DNA from 3 places in the Clostridium paraputrificum AGR2156 genome. Region 1 is predicted to be linked to each of the others. Evidence: riboswitches for the same ligand, from Rfam matches in the RefSeq annotation. Region 1 holds a riboswitch; each other region holds the start of a gene.
The links. Region 1 has a riboswitch for S-adenosylmethionine ahead of metF (methylenetetrahydrofolate reductase [NAD(P)H]). Riboswitches for the same ligand answer to the same signal wherever they lie in the genome.
Positions count from the first base shown of each region.

Region 2: linked by a shared signal. The riboswitch ahead of G594_RS0103075 (O-acetylhomoserine aminocarboxypropyltransferase/cysteine synthase family protein) and the one ahead of metF (methylenetetrahydrofolate reductase [NAD(P)H]) in region 1 are both predicted to bind S-adenosylmethionine.
Region 3: linked by a shared signal. The riboswitch ahead of metK (methionine adenosyltransferase) and the one ahead of metF (methylenetetrahydrofolate reductase [NAD(P)H]) in region 1 are both predicted to bind S-adenosylmethionine.

Region 1 covers NZ_AUJC01000001.1:134,487-138,775, forward strand. The annotation lists gene G594_RS0100610 (vitamin B12 dependent-methionine synthase activation domain-containing protein) at 1-411, opposite strand, end outside; gene G594_RS0100615 (S-ribosylhomocysteine lyase) at 401-856, opposite strand; gene metF (methylenetetrahydrofolate reductase [NAD(P)H]) at 870-1,757, opposite strand; SAM riboswitch class I at 1,838-1,945, opposite strand; gene G594_RS0100625 (ABC transporter ATP-binding protein) at 1,998-2,744, opposite strand; gene G594_RS0100630 (ABC transporter substrate-binding protein) at 2,725-3,729, opposite strand; gene G594_RS0100635 (ABC transporter permease) at 3,731-4,289, opposite strand, start outside.
Region 2 covers NZ_AUJC01000001.1:644,393-648,681, forward strand. The annotation lists gene G594_RS0103070 (LacI family DNA-binding transcriptional regulator) at 1-269, opposite strand, end outside; gene G594_RS0103075 (O-acetylhomoserine aminocarboxypropyltransferase/cysteine synthase family protein) at 506-1,768, opposite strand; SAM riboswitch class I at 1,869-1,976, opposite strand; gene G594_RS0103080 (5-formyltetrahydrofolate cyclo-ligase) at 2,007-2,576, opposite strand; gene G594_RS0103085 (hypothetical protein) at 2,655-3,770, opposite strand; gene G594_RS0103090 (homoserine dehydrogenase) at 3,863-4,289, opposite strand, start outside.
Region 3 covers NZ_AUJC01000001.1:447,514-451,802, forward strand. The annotation lists gene recD2 (SF1B family DNA helicase RecD2) at 1-286, opposite strand, end outside; gene nagA (N-acetylglucosamine-6-phosphate deacetylase) at 390-1,526, shown strand; gene metK (methionine adenosyltransferase) at 1,567-2,742, opposite strand; SAM riboswitch class I at 2,819-2,920, opposite strand; tRNA gene G594_RS0102150 (tRNA-Tyr) at 3,214-3,298, opposite strand; tRNA gene G594_RS0102155 (tRNA-Thr) at 3,302-3,376, opposite strand; tRNA gene G594_RS0102160 (tRNA-Val) at 3,405-3,480, opposite strand; tRNA gene G594_RS0102165 (tRNA-Tyr) at 3,488-3,572, opposite strand; gene G594_RS0102170 (hypothetical protein) at 3,738-4,202, opposite strand.

The sequences.
Region 1 (4,289 bases):
ACTCTTTATATAATCCTCTACCTTATCGCATATCTCTTCTACTGCTGTAGTAGCACAAGAGTCTAATATTAAAGACTTAGTTAAATTAGTTTTGCCATATAGGTTAATCCTCTTTTCAATATTTCCACCTATTGTAACCCCCATTAATACACATTCTTTAGAATCTTTTAAATGCTCTTTTATATCATTTCCAGTTAAAATAACACTTGTCCCTAATAACTTTACTCCATTCTCTACTAAACTCACTTTACACCTAGATGTAATGAATCTTGGAGCTATTAAGGTCTTACTTTCTTCTATGGTTAAATTTATTAATTCATCTAATTTTTCATCTATTAGCTGAGACCTATAACCTAAATATCTAAGGACTTCATCCTTAGGTATTTCTAGTTTTCCTATTTTATTCTCCATAAATATTTAAAGAAAATCCTCTTTCTAAAGCTTCTTTTGCATATTCCTTTGCTCCAAATAGGGATAGGTCTCTATAATTACCACATTGTATTTCATTTGCAGCTGGCATTTCTTTAGCATTTAATATATCCTTAAGTGTAGCTTCTAATGCTTCCTTAATTTCTGTTGGTTCCCTATCTCCCCATATACTTAAATAAAAACCTGTTCTACATCCCATTGGAGATAAATCTATAATACCTTCAAGCTTTTCTCTTAATGTATGTGCTAATAAATGTTCTAATCCATGCATTGCAGCTGTACCAAAAGCTTCTTTATTAGGTTGTAAAAATCTAAGATCAAACTTAGTAACCTTATCTCCCATTTTTCCATCTAACAAACAACATTTTCTAACATAAGGAGCTTGTACTTTTCTATGGTCTAATTCAAAACTTTCTACTTTATTCATTCTTAAGTTCCTCCTAAACTAATTCCACTTTATTAATTGATTCTATTATTCTTCCTACGCTACCTGAAATTTTTTCTGCAACGTAAGGATTATTCATTACATATAAATGTATTCCTTCTACACCTGTTGATACCAAATCTACTATTTGTTCTACTGCATAAGCTATACCAGCATCCCTTAATGCTTCTGGATTATGCTCATACCTCTCTATTATTCTTTTGAATTTATCTGGAAATGATGCACCACTTAAGGCTACCATTCTTTCTATTTGCTTCTTATTTGTAACAGGCATTATTCCAGCTTCAATAGGAAGTTTTATATTGGCTGCACGAACTTCATCCTTAAAATTATAGAATAGATTATTATCAAAAAATAACTGAGAAATAAAATAAGATGCTCCAGCTTCTTCTTTTCTCTTCATGCTTTCTATTTCTCTATATAACCCTTTATGCTCTATATGTCCTTCTGGATAACATGCAGCTGCTATATTAAACTTCCCCTTTTGGTTTATAAAGTCTATAAGTTCATTAGCATGATTAAATTCCCCAATAATCTTTCCATCTGCTGGTACATCCCCTCTAAGTCCAAGAATGTTTTCTATATTATTTTCTTTAAGCTTTTCTAAATAATACTCTATTTCATTTTTAGTAGAACTTATACAAGTAAGATGAGCTACTGCCTCTATTCCATATTTATTTTTCACTAATGATGAAAGTTCAATTGTTCTATTATCTTGTACACTTCCACCTGCCCCAAAAGTAATACTCATATAATCTGGACTAAGTCCCTTTAATGAATCTAAAGTCTTATAAATTGTTTCTATTGATGATGTTGTTTTGGGTGGAAATATCTCAAAGGAGAATACCACCTTTTTGTTCTCAAATAACTCTTTTATATTCATTTTTATGCCCCCAATTATTTAAATAATAAAAAAATGCCTAAAGGTAATCCTCTAGGCATAAATAAACACACTACAAAATAACCTTATCTTTCAGCTTTACGCTGCAGGAATTAGCACCACATATGCTTATGATTCATATCGGTTGCTGGGTTTCATCGGGCCAGTCCCTCCACCTCTCTTGATAAGAGAAATATTCATTTTTATCAATTATATCCTAATTAATACATTTTGTAAATAAGTTTACATAGATAAACTTTCTATTTTTTTCATTATATCTGTTACTTCTCGTTTTATTAATAAGAACTCTTCAGTTAACTTAGTTTCTTCTCCTCTTTCTTTTGGAAGGTTAACCTTAATCTCTCCTTTTATAACTGCTGGTTTTTCAGAAATAACATACACCCTATCTGAAAGTAAGACCGCCTCATCTACATCATGAGTTATTAAAAGTATTGTAGAATTCATATTCTTTTTTATATCTAAAAGCCATTGTTGCATATTACTTCTTGTTATAGAATCTAATGCACCAAAAGGTTCATCTAAAAGCATAATATCATTTGAAGTTAGATAAGTTTGAAGGAAATTTGCTCTTTGTTTCATTCCCCCTGAAAGCTTATTGGGATATTTATTTTGGAAACCAGTTAATCCAAAGGTATCTATATACTTTTCAACTTCTTTTCTTGCATTCTTCTTATCCATCCCCCTAAATACAAGAGGAGTTGCTATATTATCAACAACCTTTTTCCATGGTACCATCATGTCCTTTTGGTACATATAACTTACATCCCCATTAACTCTCTTTTCTCCTGAGTCAAACTTAATTAAATTAGTTATAATATTAAAAATAGTACTCTTTCCACTTCCTGAAGGACCAACTATAGATACCAATTCGCCTTCATTAACTTCTATATTAATATCCTTTAAAATTACCATGTTATCAAAAGATTTTGATATTCCTCTAAGTAGCATTTTATTTTGGTAAGAACTCATTTGTATAAGCCTCGCTTGCTTTCATATCTTTGTTTATTAATTTGTACTCCAACATAAATTGAGTATAATTATCCCATACACTATCCTTCATTTCTCCCCATCTATTTGCATCTGATTTATATTCTTTAGCTAAGAACTTTTGACTTTCTACAGCTAAATCCTTATCTATTTCAGGTACTTCCTTAACTAAAATTTCAGCTGATTCTTCAGGGTTATTAATTGCAAATTCATAACCTTTTGAAGTTGCCTCCATAAACTTCTTAACCATGTCACTCTTTTCATTTAAAGTACTTTCTGATGAAGCAATAATTGGAGTATAGTAATCTAATCTTTCATCCAATTCTCTTAATGGGATATAATTAATATCAAAGTTTCTAAGCTTTGCAGATATATTAGTCCACCCTTCAAAAGTCCATTCAAAATCTAAGTTATTCTTAGTTGCAATAAAGAAATCTTCAGTTCCTACATCAACTGTAGTTAGTTTCGAAAAATCTGCTCCTGCCTTTTCCATAACAGCTTGAAGAATAGCCTTTTCACTAGGGCCTCCAAAGCCTCCATAAACCTTTCCTTCAAAGTCTTTTACTGTTTCTATATTCTTCTCCTTAGGAGATGCAAAACCTGATGTATTATGTTGTATTATTGTTGCAATTGCCTTAACAGGCATTGGTGAATCAGATGTTCTTGCATAAGTTAAATCCTCTTGATATGTTATTGCAAAATCACCTTTCCCAGCTGCAACAAGTTGAAGCGATGATCCTTCTGAGGGTTGTATTATTTCTACATCTAGCCCTAACTCTTTAAAATATCCCTTTTCTTTTGCTACATATATACCTGTATGATTAGTATTAGGAGTCCAGTCTAAAATAACCTTAACCTTTTCTAACCCCTCTTCTCCCTCACTTTTCTTTGATGCTCCACATCCTGACAACATCATTATTGAAGCTAATGCCATTGATATTATTGATACCATTCTTCTTTTTTTCATATTATTCTCCTCCATCCTTTATCTTTTTGTTCCATGGTGTAACTAATCTTTCTACTAAGCCTATCATAAAGAAAATAGCCATACTTAATATAACTATTATTACAATAGCCCCAAACATCTTATCTAGTGCATAAGCACTCCTTGCTCTAGTCATATATACACCTAGTCCCTTATCTCCTCCTAACCATTCTCCAATCACTGCACCCATTATACTGTAGGTTGCCGCAATTCTAACACCAGAAAAGAAATTAATTATCCCATAAGGTAGCTTTAAATGAGTAAATATTTTAAACTTAGATGCACCCATAAGCTTAAAATGATTAATAAAATCCTTATCTACATTTTCTAAGCCATCTGAAATACTAATTACAATTGGGAAGACGCATACTATTACAACTACTATAATTTTAGGTAATGCTCCAAAACCAAACCATATTATAAATAAAGGTGCTAAAGCTATAACTGGCACAGTTTGAGATACTACAAGCAGTGGATATAATCCCTTCTTTATAAATGGTACTAAATCCATTATTATTGCTAAAACAAGTGCTAATACTATA
Region 2 (4,289 bases), 510 kb from region 1:
GAATTTTCCCTTAATGTTCTATCTATAGACATTATAACTCTTGATGTAACAATTGAATCTAAGCATGGTGCTATAATTCCTATAAACTTACTTCTTTTTGCTTTCAAACTTTGTGCAAATGCATTAGGTTCATAATTATTTTCTTCTACTACTTTTTTTATCTTTATTTTTGTTGTTTCACTAACACTTCCACCATTTAAGTATTTAGAAACTGTACTTTTTGCCACACCTGCTAATTCAGCAATATCCTTAATAGTTAAATTACTCATATTTTCTCCTACTTAAATTTCACTCTTATTTTATAGTAATTTATTTTGAATATTATATTCTTCTAACTTTAATATATATCAATTATAGGATAAAAATATGTTTATGTAAAAACACATTTTTCTTATTTAATAAAGTATTTTAAATAATTTAATTTAACTACATATATCATCACATAAAAAAGGAAGGGAAAATTACCATTAACTTTCCCTTCCACATTTCTTTTATCTTTATTATATTATTTTAACAACGCTTGTTTTAAGTCATCAATAATATCTTCCACATTTTCTAAACCAACAGATAATCTAACTAATCCTGGTGTAATTCCTGCTGCTACTAATTGTTCATCTGTTAATTGTCTGTGAGTTGAACTTGCTGGATGAAGTACGCAAGTTCTTATATCTGCAACATGTACTACATTTGAAGCTAAGTTTAATGAATCCATAAACTTAACCGCTTCTTCTCTTCCCCCCTTTATTGAGAAGGATATTACTCCACTACATCCTTTAGGAAGATACTTACTTGCTAAATGATAATACTTATTTTCTTTTAAAGTTGGATAATTTACAAATTCAACTTTATCTGATGAACTTAAGAACTCCGCTATCTTTTCAGCATTTTTGCAATGTCTTTCTATTCTAACCGGTAATGTTTCTAAACCTAAATTTAATAAAAAAGCATTTTGTGCAGATGGATAGCAGCCTAAATCTCTCATAAGTTGAACTCTTGCTTTTGTTATATAAGCTGCTTTTCCAAAAATTTCAGTATATACAACACCATGATAAGATTCATCTGGTTCAGTAAACTCTGGGAACTTACCGTTTGTCCAATCAAAATTGCCGCTATCTACAATAACTCCACCAACTTGAACTGCATGTCCATCCATGTATTTTGTTGTTGAATGAATAACTATATCTGCACCATATTCTATTGGTCTACACAAAATAGGTGTTGCAAATGTATTATCTATAATTAATGGTACGTTATTTTTATGAGCAATATTTGCAAACTTTTCTATATCTAATATTGAAATAGCTGGATTTGCAATAGTCTCTCCAAATACAACTTTAGTATTATCTCTAAATGATTTTTGGATTTCCTCTTCTGATGCATCTGGATCGACAAAAGTACATTCTATACCAAATTTCTTAAGAGTAACTGCCAAAAGATTTATTGTTCCCCCATATATAGTAGCTGCGCTTACAATATGGTCACCTGCACTAAGTATATTTAATATACTTATCATAGATGCAGCTTGACCAGATGTAGTACATAGGGCACCTATTCCCCCTTCTAATGATGCTATCTTTTCCTCAACTGCCCCAACAGTAGGATTAGATATTCTTGAATACATATGTCCCTCTGCAGTCAAATCAAATAATTGTCCTACTTGATCTGTAGAGTCATAGGTGTATGTTGTGCTTTGATATATGGGCAAAGCCCTTGGCTCTCCATTTTTAGGCTTATAGCCTTCATGTAAACACTTAGTTTCAATTTTCATAATAGCCCCTCCTAATAATTTTATATAAAAATAAAGCTATCTATCAAAGAGATAAATAGCAATAACGACATAATTTATATTAACTTCGTCATAACTTAACCTCTCATTTCTCAGGAAACTCCTGCAGGATTTAGCACAGTTCTAATAAATGAATATTAGTTGTTGCTAGGCTTCATAGGGCCAGTCCCTCCACCATTCTTAATAAAAGATTATACGATTAATCTAATTATACACTATCTTATTTACTTTTCAAGCATTTTATGGTTTCTTTTTCTGTAATTACCATATGGACTTTTATATCATGCTTTTCTGAAGGTACTTCTTCTAATATTTGAATATCATAAGCTAATGCTATAGTTGGAATATCACTGTTAATTTCACTTAAAAACTTGTCATAATATCCCCCTCCATAGCCAACTCTATTTCCACTTCTATCAAAAGCTACTCCTGGCATTATTATTAAATCGATATCCTCTTTATTAAATATTTCAGAACCATCTGTGGGCTCTAATATTCCAAACTTATTTTTCTTTAATCCATCTAAAGTATTTATCTCTATCCCATACATTACTTTATTTTTCATATCTGTATATGGAACAATTATTTTCTTTCCTTCTTGAAGAAAGTCTTCTACATATTTAATAGTATTTATCTCACTTCCAAAACCTAAATATATGAAAATATTTTTACTATTCTTATAAATTTTATTGTCTTTTAACTTCTTCTCAATTACTTCATCTAGTTCAATTTTATTCTTTAACAAATCTCTTTTTGAAATTACTTTTCTTCTTATCTCTTTTTTATCCATATTAACCACCAAAATAGAGAAACCCAAGCGTCATTTGCTTGAGTTTCATAATTATTCTTATTTCTTATTATAACCTAACTAATTACTTCCTACAATAACTTCTAGGTTCTTAATCTTTACATCACATTCTTCAACTACTACATAGTGTTCTAAGAACTTGTCAAAGATAACGTCTGTATCTTTTAAGTAGAATTCATTTAAACCAACTTCAAACTCTACTTCTGAACCTTCTACAGGACAGAAGTAAACAACTTCATCATCATAATGGTCTAACATATAATTAAGAATTAATTCATTTAGTTTTTCACATACAACCAAATATGCTACTTCCATACCCTTTTTCTTATGTATTAAAGAGAATATACAAGCAGTAGTTCCTAATATACCTTCTTCTTTAATTCTTACATTATATTTATTTTCATAGAAGCTCTTAATAGCTTTTACTCTAACTTCAAACTTATTTTCTATTGCATAGTTTAATTTACTTTCTACAGCATCATTATACTCATCTATTATTCTCACTAAATCTTCATAACATATATCTGATCCCTTTACCTTAGTTAAATCTGTAACTTGAACAACCTTCTCAATCACATTCTCAACCACGTTCTCAACAACCTTTTCTTCTATTTTATTCTTTTCCTCTTTTACTTCTTCATTATCACTATTGTAATAGTAATTAAAATAATCTTCATTAGCTGTATTTTCTTCTAAAGAAGCAATATCTCCTTGAACAGGTTGTACAACTTCTACCTCTGGGATTTCTTCTGTAGCTTCTTTTGCTTCTACCCATTGACTGTCTACTATAGGATCTTCAACTATATCTTCTAAGTTATTTTCATTAGAATTAACTAATATCACTTCATCATCTAGTTTAATATTAGATGAGCAAAAGCCACTATTATCTTCTTCTGCGATTAAGTCTAGGTCATCATCATATCCTAATAAATCGTCATCTCCATCTGCTTCTCCCATAAGATCTTTTAATATATCTTTTTGAAGCTCTTCTTCATAAAGCTCTGTTTCACTTTTTAAAGTTACTATATTTCCTTCCACCTTAAACTTTGGTGATTGTTGTAATGCCTCTAATATATCTTCCTTTTTTAATTCAGGAAACCAAGCATATACAGCACTTAAAGTTAATTGTCTTAACCCCATAAGCATAAATTCAAGTTTACTTAACATTCTCTCCATAAATACCACCTCAACGCCTTAATTTAACATAAACACCCTATGCTTAATATTTTATACTATTGTGGAAATATTTACAATGAATTTTTCTTTTTTTACTTTAAATTTGTTATATCTCTAACAATTGATGCTGCTGCATTTTCTACACCTGAAGCTCCCCCTATAATTGTTATATTTCCAAGAACATCAGTATTAAATAAAATCCCCTTGTTTTTCCTATCTACACTATATAAACTATGTTCAACATTTAATATTTCTGGTGAAACTTTTATTTTTATTTCATTATTTTCTCTATATGTTTTTCCCAGAAGTTTAATCTTTCCTCCACTATCTTTTACCCTATTAATAACTTCTTTGGATATATTGCTTATACCAACTATATCTACATCCTTTAATGTTATTTGTGAATCAAAAAAATAGTTGGTAAGAATAATCATTTTTATAGCAGTATCATACCCTTCCACATCCATATAAGGATTAGTTTCAGCTATACCTATGCTTTGTGCTTTATGTAAAGCTTCC
Region 3 (4,289 bases), 310 kb from region 1:
CTGTAACAGGACCAATTCCTCTAATTATTCCAGATGATAAATACTTCTCTAAACCATCTATTGTAGTTGGCATAATCTCTTCACATTTACTAATACTAAACTGTTTACCAAATTGTTTATGCATTATCCAAGTACCAGTTAACTTTACATGTTGACCTTCTCTTAAGTAAGGAATTGTTCCTACAGCTGTTATAGGCTTATTCTCTATATTAATTTTAGATACTACATATCCTGTATCACCACTTTTAAAAAGTATTACTTCAACAAAGCCTTCTAAGACTTCCATATTATCTCTCCATATCCAATAAACTTATTTTTATTCTTGACTATATATATTATAATTATATCATAGGATTATAAAGTTTCTAAAAATTGATGGAGGTGTTTTAATGCTAATAAAAAATTGTAATATTATTTATTTAGACAAAATTGAAAAAGGTTCTGTACTAATTGAAAACGGAAAGATTAAAGAAATTAACCCTTCTAACGTTAACGATACAGAAGTTATAGATGCTGAAGGTTTATACCTTTCACCAGGATTTATTGATGTTCATATTCACGGTGCTGGTGGTTGCGATACCATGGATGGTACTGTTGAATCTATAAATACAATTGCAAAAACAATAGTTGAACATGGTACAACATCTTTTACACCAACTACAATGACAGTTGCTGCTGAAGATATCAGAAAATCTATGAAAGTTATTAAAAAGCTTAAAGAAGAAGGAACTGAAGGTGCTAATGTATTAGGAGCTCACTTAGAAGGACCTTTCATAAGCCCAAAAGCAATTGGTGCTCAAAATCCAAACTTCTTACTTGCGCCATCAGTAGAAAACTATAACAAAATAGTTGGTGACTATGGTGATGCTGTTGTATCTATCACAATGGCTCCTGAAGTTGAAGGTGCAAAAGAATTAATAAAGTATCTTTCTGACAATGGTGTTACAGTATCTATGGGGCACACAAAAGCTACTTATGATGAAGCTATAGAGGGAATAAAATGTGGTGCATGCCACTCAACTCACCTTTACAACGCAATGACTCCTTTTACTCATAGAGAACCAGGTGTTGTAGGTGCTACATTCGATACTGATATAACTACAGAAACAATTTCTGATGGTATCCATATTTCTTACCCTGCTTTAAGAACAGCCTATAAGCAAAAGGGAACTGATAAAGTTTTATTAGTTAGTGATGCTATGGAAGCTTGTGGTATGCCAGATGGCCAATATTCTTTAGGTGGTCAAGATGTTATAGTTAAAAATGGTGCTGCAAGATTATTAGATGGAACTTTAGCTGGTTCTGTTCTTACTCTTGATAAAGCTGTTAAGAATATATATAGCAACTCAAATTATCCTTTAAATGAAGTTGTAAGAATGGCTACTTACAATGGTGCAAAACACTGTCATGTTGAAGATCATAAAGGTTTGATAAAAGAAGGTTATGATGCTGACCTTATATTATTTAATGAAGATATAGAAATTCAAAAAGTTTTCGTTAAGGGAAAAAAAGTTTATAATAAATAATAAAAAGACTTATTGCAAATTATTGCAATAAGTCTTTTTTCTATAATAATTTTTTAATTTCTTCAACCTTGTTTAATTGTTCCCATGGAAGATTTAAGTCTGTTCTTCCAAAATGTCCATAAGCAGCAGTTTGCTTATAGATTGGTCTTCTTAAATCTAACTCTTTAATTATTGCACCTGGTCTTAAGTCAAATACCTTTTCAACTATATTAATTATAGTTTCTTCATCAACTTTTCCAGTTCCAAATGTCTCAACTTCTATTGATACTGGCTTTGCAACACCTATAGCATAAGCTAATTGTATTTCAAGCTTATCTGCAAGGCCAGCGGCTACTAAGTTTTTAGCAACCCATCTTGCTGCATACGCTGCTGATCTATCAACCTTTGTTGGATCTTTTCCTGAGAATGCTCCACCACCGTGTCTTCCCATTCCTCCATAAGTATCAACTATTATCTTTCTTCCTGTTAATCCCGAATCTCCTTGAGGCCCCCCTACAACGAATCTTCCAGTAGGATTTATATAATATTTAGTGTTTTCATCTAATAATTCAGCTGGAACCACTTCTCTTATTACGTATTCCATTAAATCTTTTTCTATTTGTTCTAAAGTAACTTCTTCACCATGTTGAGTAGAAATAACTATTGCATCTATTCTCTTAGCTGTGTTATTTTCATATTCAACTGTTACTTGTGTTTTACCATCTGGTCTTAAATAATCTAGTGTTCCATTCTTTCTAACTTCAGTAAGTCTTCTAGAAAGTCTGTGAGCCATAGCTATTGGTAGTGGCATAAATTCTGGAGTTTCATTTGTTGCAAAACCAAACATCATACCTTGGTCTCCAGCACCTACTGCTTCAACATCATCCTTATCACCCTTTTTAGATTCTAAAGCTTCATCTACTCCCATTGCTATATCAGCTGATTGTTCATCTATAGTAGTCATAACTGCACATGTATCACAGTCAAATCCATACTTAGCTCTATCATAACCTATTTCTCTTATTGTTTCTCTAACAACTTTAGGAATGTCAACATAACAATTTGTTGTTATTTCCCCCATTACCATTACTAATCCTGTTGTTGTACATGTTTCACATGCTACTCTTGCATTTGGATCCTTTGATAAAATCGCATCTAACACTGCATCAGATATTTGATCACATATTTTATCTGGATGTCCTTCTGTTACTGACTCTGATGTAAATAATCTTTTCATAATTTGTCTTCTCCTTCCAAATGTTTTTAGGCAATAAAAAAACCCTTCGATAAGAAGAGACTTTACTATATAATCTCTCTCATCTCGTAGATAAAAAATCTACAGGAATTGGCACCTTGTAATATAACAGGTTGCCGGGTTTCATCGGGCCCTTTCCCTCCACCTCTCTTGATAAGAGTTTTTTATTTAATTTTTGCAAACTTATTGTAACATATTATTTTTTTAAACTCAATAGTATTTATTATATAATTTCAACTTTTATCCACAGAAGCTTTTTTTCTATCCACAGATTTTATTAACTTAATACACATTATCAACTTTTAAGGAATAAAAAATGTGGAGTAGATATTTATTTTACTTGTTCCGTCACAAAACTCCAAGTCACACGGAAATAAATATCCACCCCTCTCATACTATTAGAATTTTATACTTTTATAGACATTAAAAAAAGCAAGTAAACTTGCTTTTAAATGGTGGAGGAGGACGGATTCGAACCATCGAAGCGAATCGCAACAGATTTACAGTCTGCCCCCTTTGGCCACTCGGGAACTCCTCCATTTGGAGCTGGCAATAGGAATCGAACCTACAACCTGCTGATTACAAGTCAGCTGCTCTACCGTTGAGCCATGCCAGCATATTATATTTATTTTTTAAGTTTTAAATGGTGGGCACAACAGGGATCGAACCTGTGACCCCCTGCTTGTAAGGCAGGTGCTCTCCCAGCTGAGCTATGCGCCCATTTAAATGGTGGAGGAGGACGGATTCGAACCATCGAAGCGAATCGCAACAGATTTACAGTCTGCCCCCTTTGGCCACTCGGGAACTCCTCCAATTTTTAGTTTTCTTCAAATGCTGTAAGCACCGAATCAACAATAGTTAGTATATATTCTATGCTCTTATATTTCAACTCTCAAATGAATGCATATATCAAGATTATCCTTAATTTACTCTACATCTATCGGTTTTACTCTCATTTAATATTACATCCGTTTTTTCTACACATTTTCTTTGATATTATTAAAATTTACATATGGAGATAATATACTCTTTATTTTCTCATAATCCTCGCTACTTAATCTAGTCTTTAAAACTGATATAGCATTTGTAATTCCACTTTCCTTATCTTCACTATTTATAGCATCTTCTATCATACCTATATCACTTGTTGACATTGTTGTAATAACCTTTTTTAGTTCTTCATAATCTTTCCTAGGCATTTCATTATATATATCCTCTACACTTACCTTTAATATAGGATTTACATCAACAGATACTTCTTTACTTTCCTCTTTTTTCTTGCTCTCCACTTCTTTTTCATCATTTTCACTTTTAACATCTTCATTTGTAACTCCACCTAAGTTCACAATATCTGCTACTGACTTTGGTTCCCATATAAAAATAGTATATATAGTAATAAAACTTGCCAAAAAAATTACTAATCCAACAAAAACTTTTTTCATTTTTTTCACTCCCTTCATATTTGATTTATTGCCACTTAGCATTTTTTTATTCTTATATACTATTTATTAACTCCCACTCATATATTA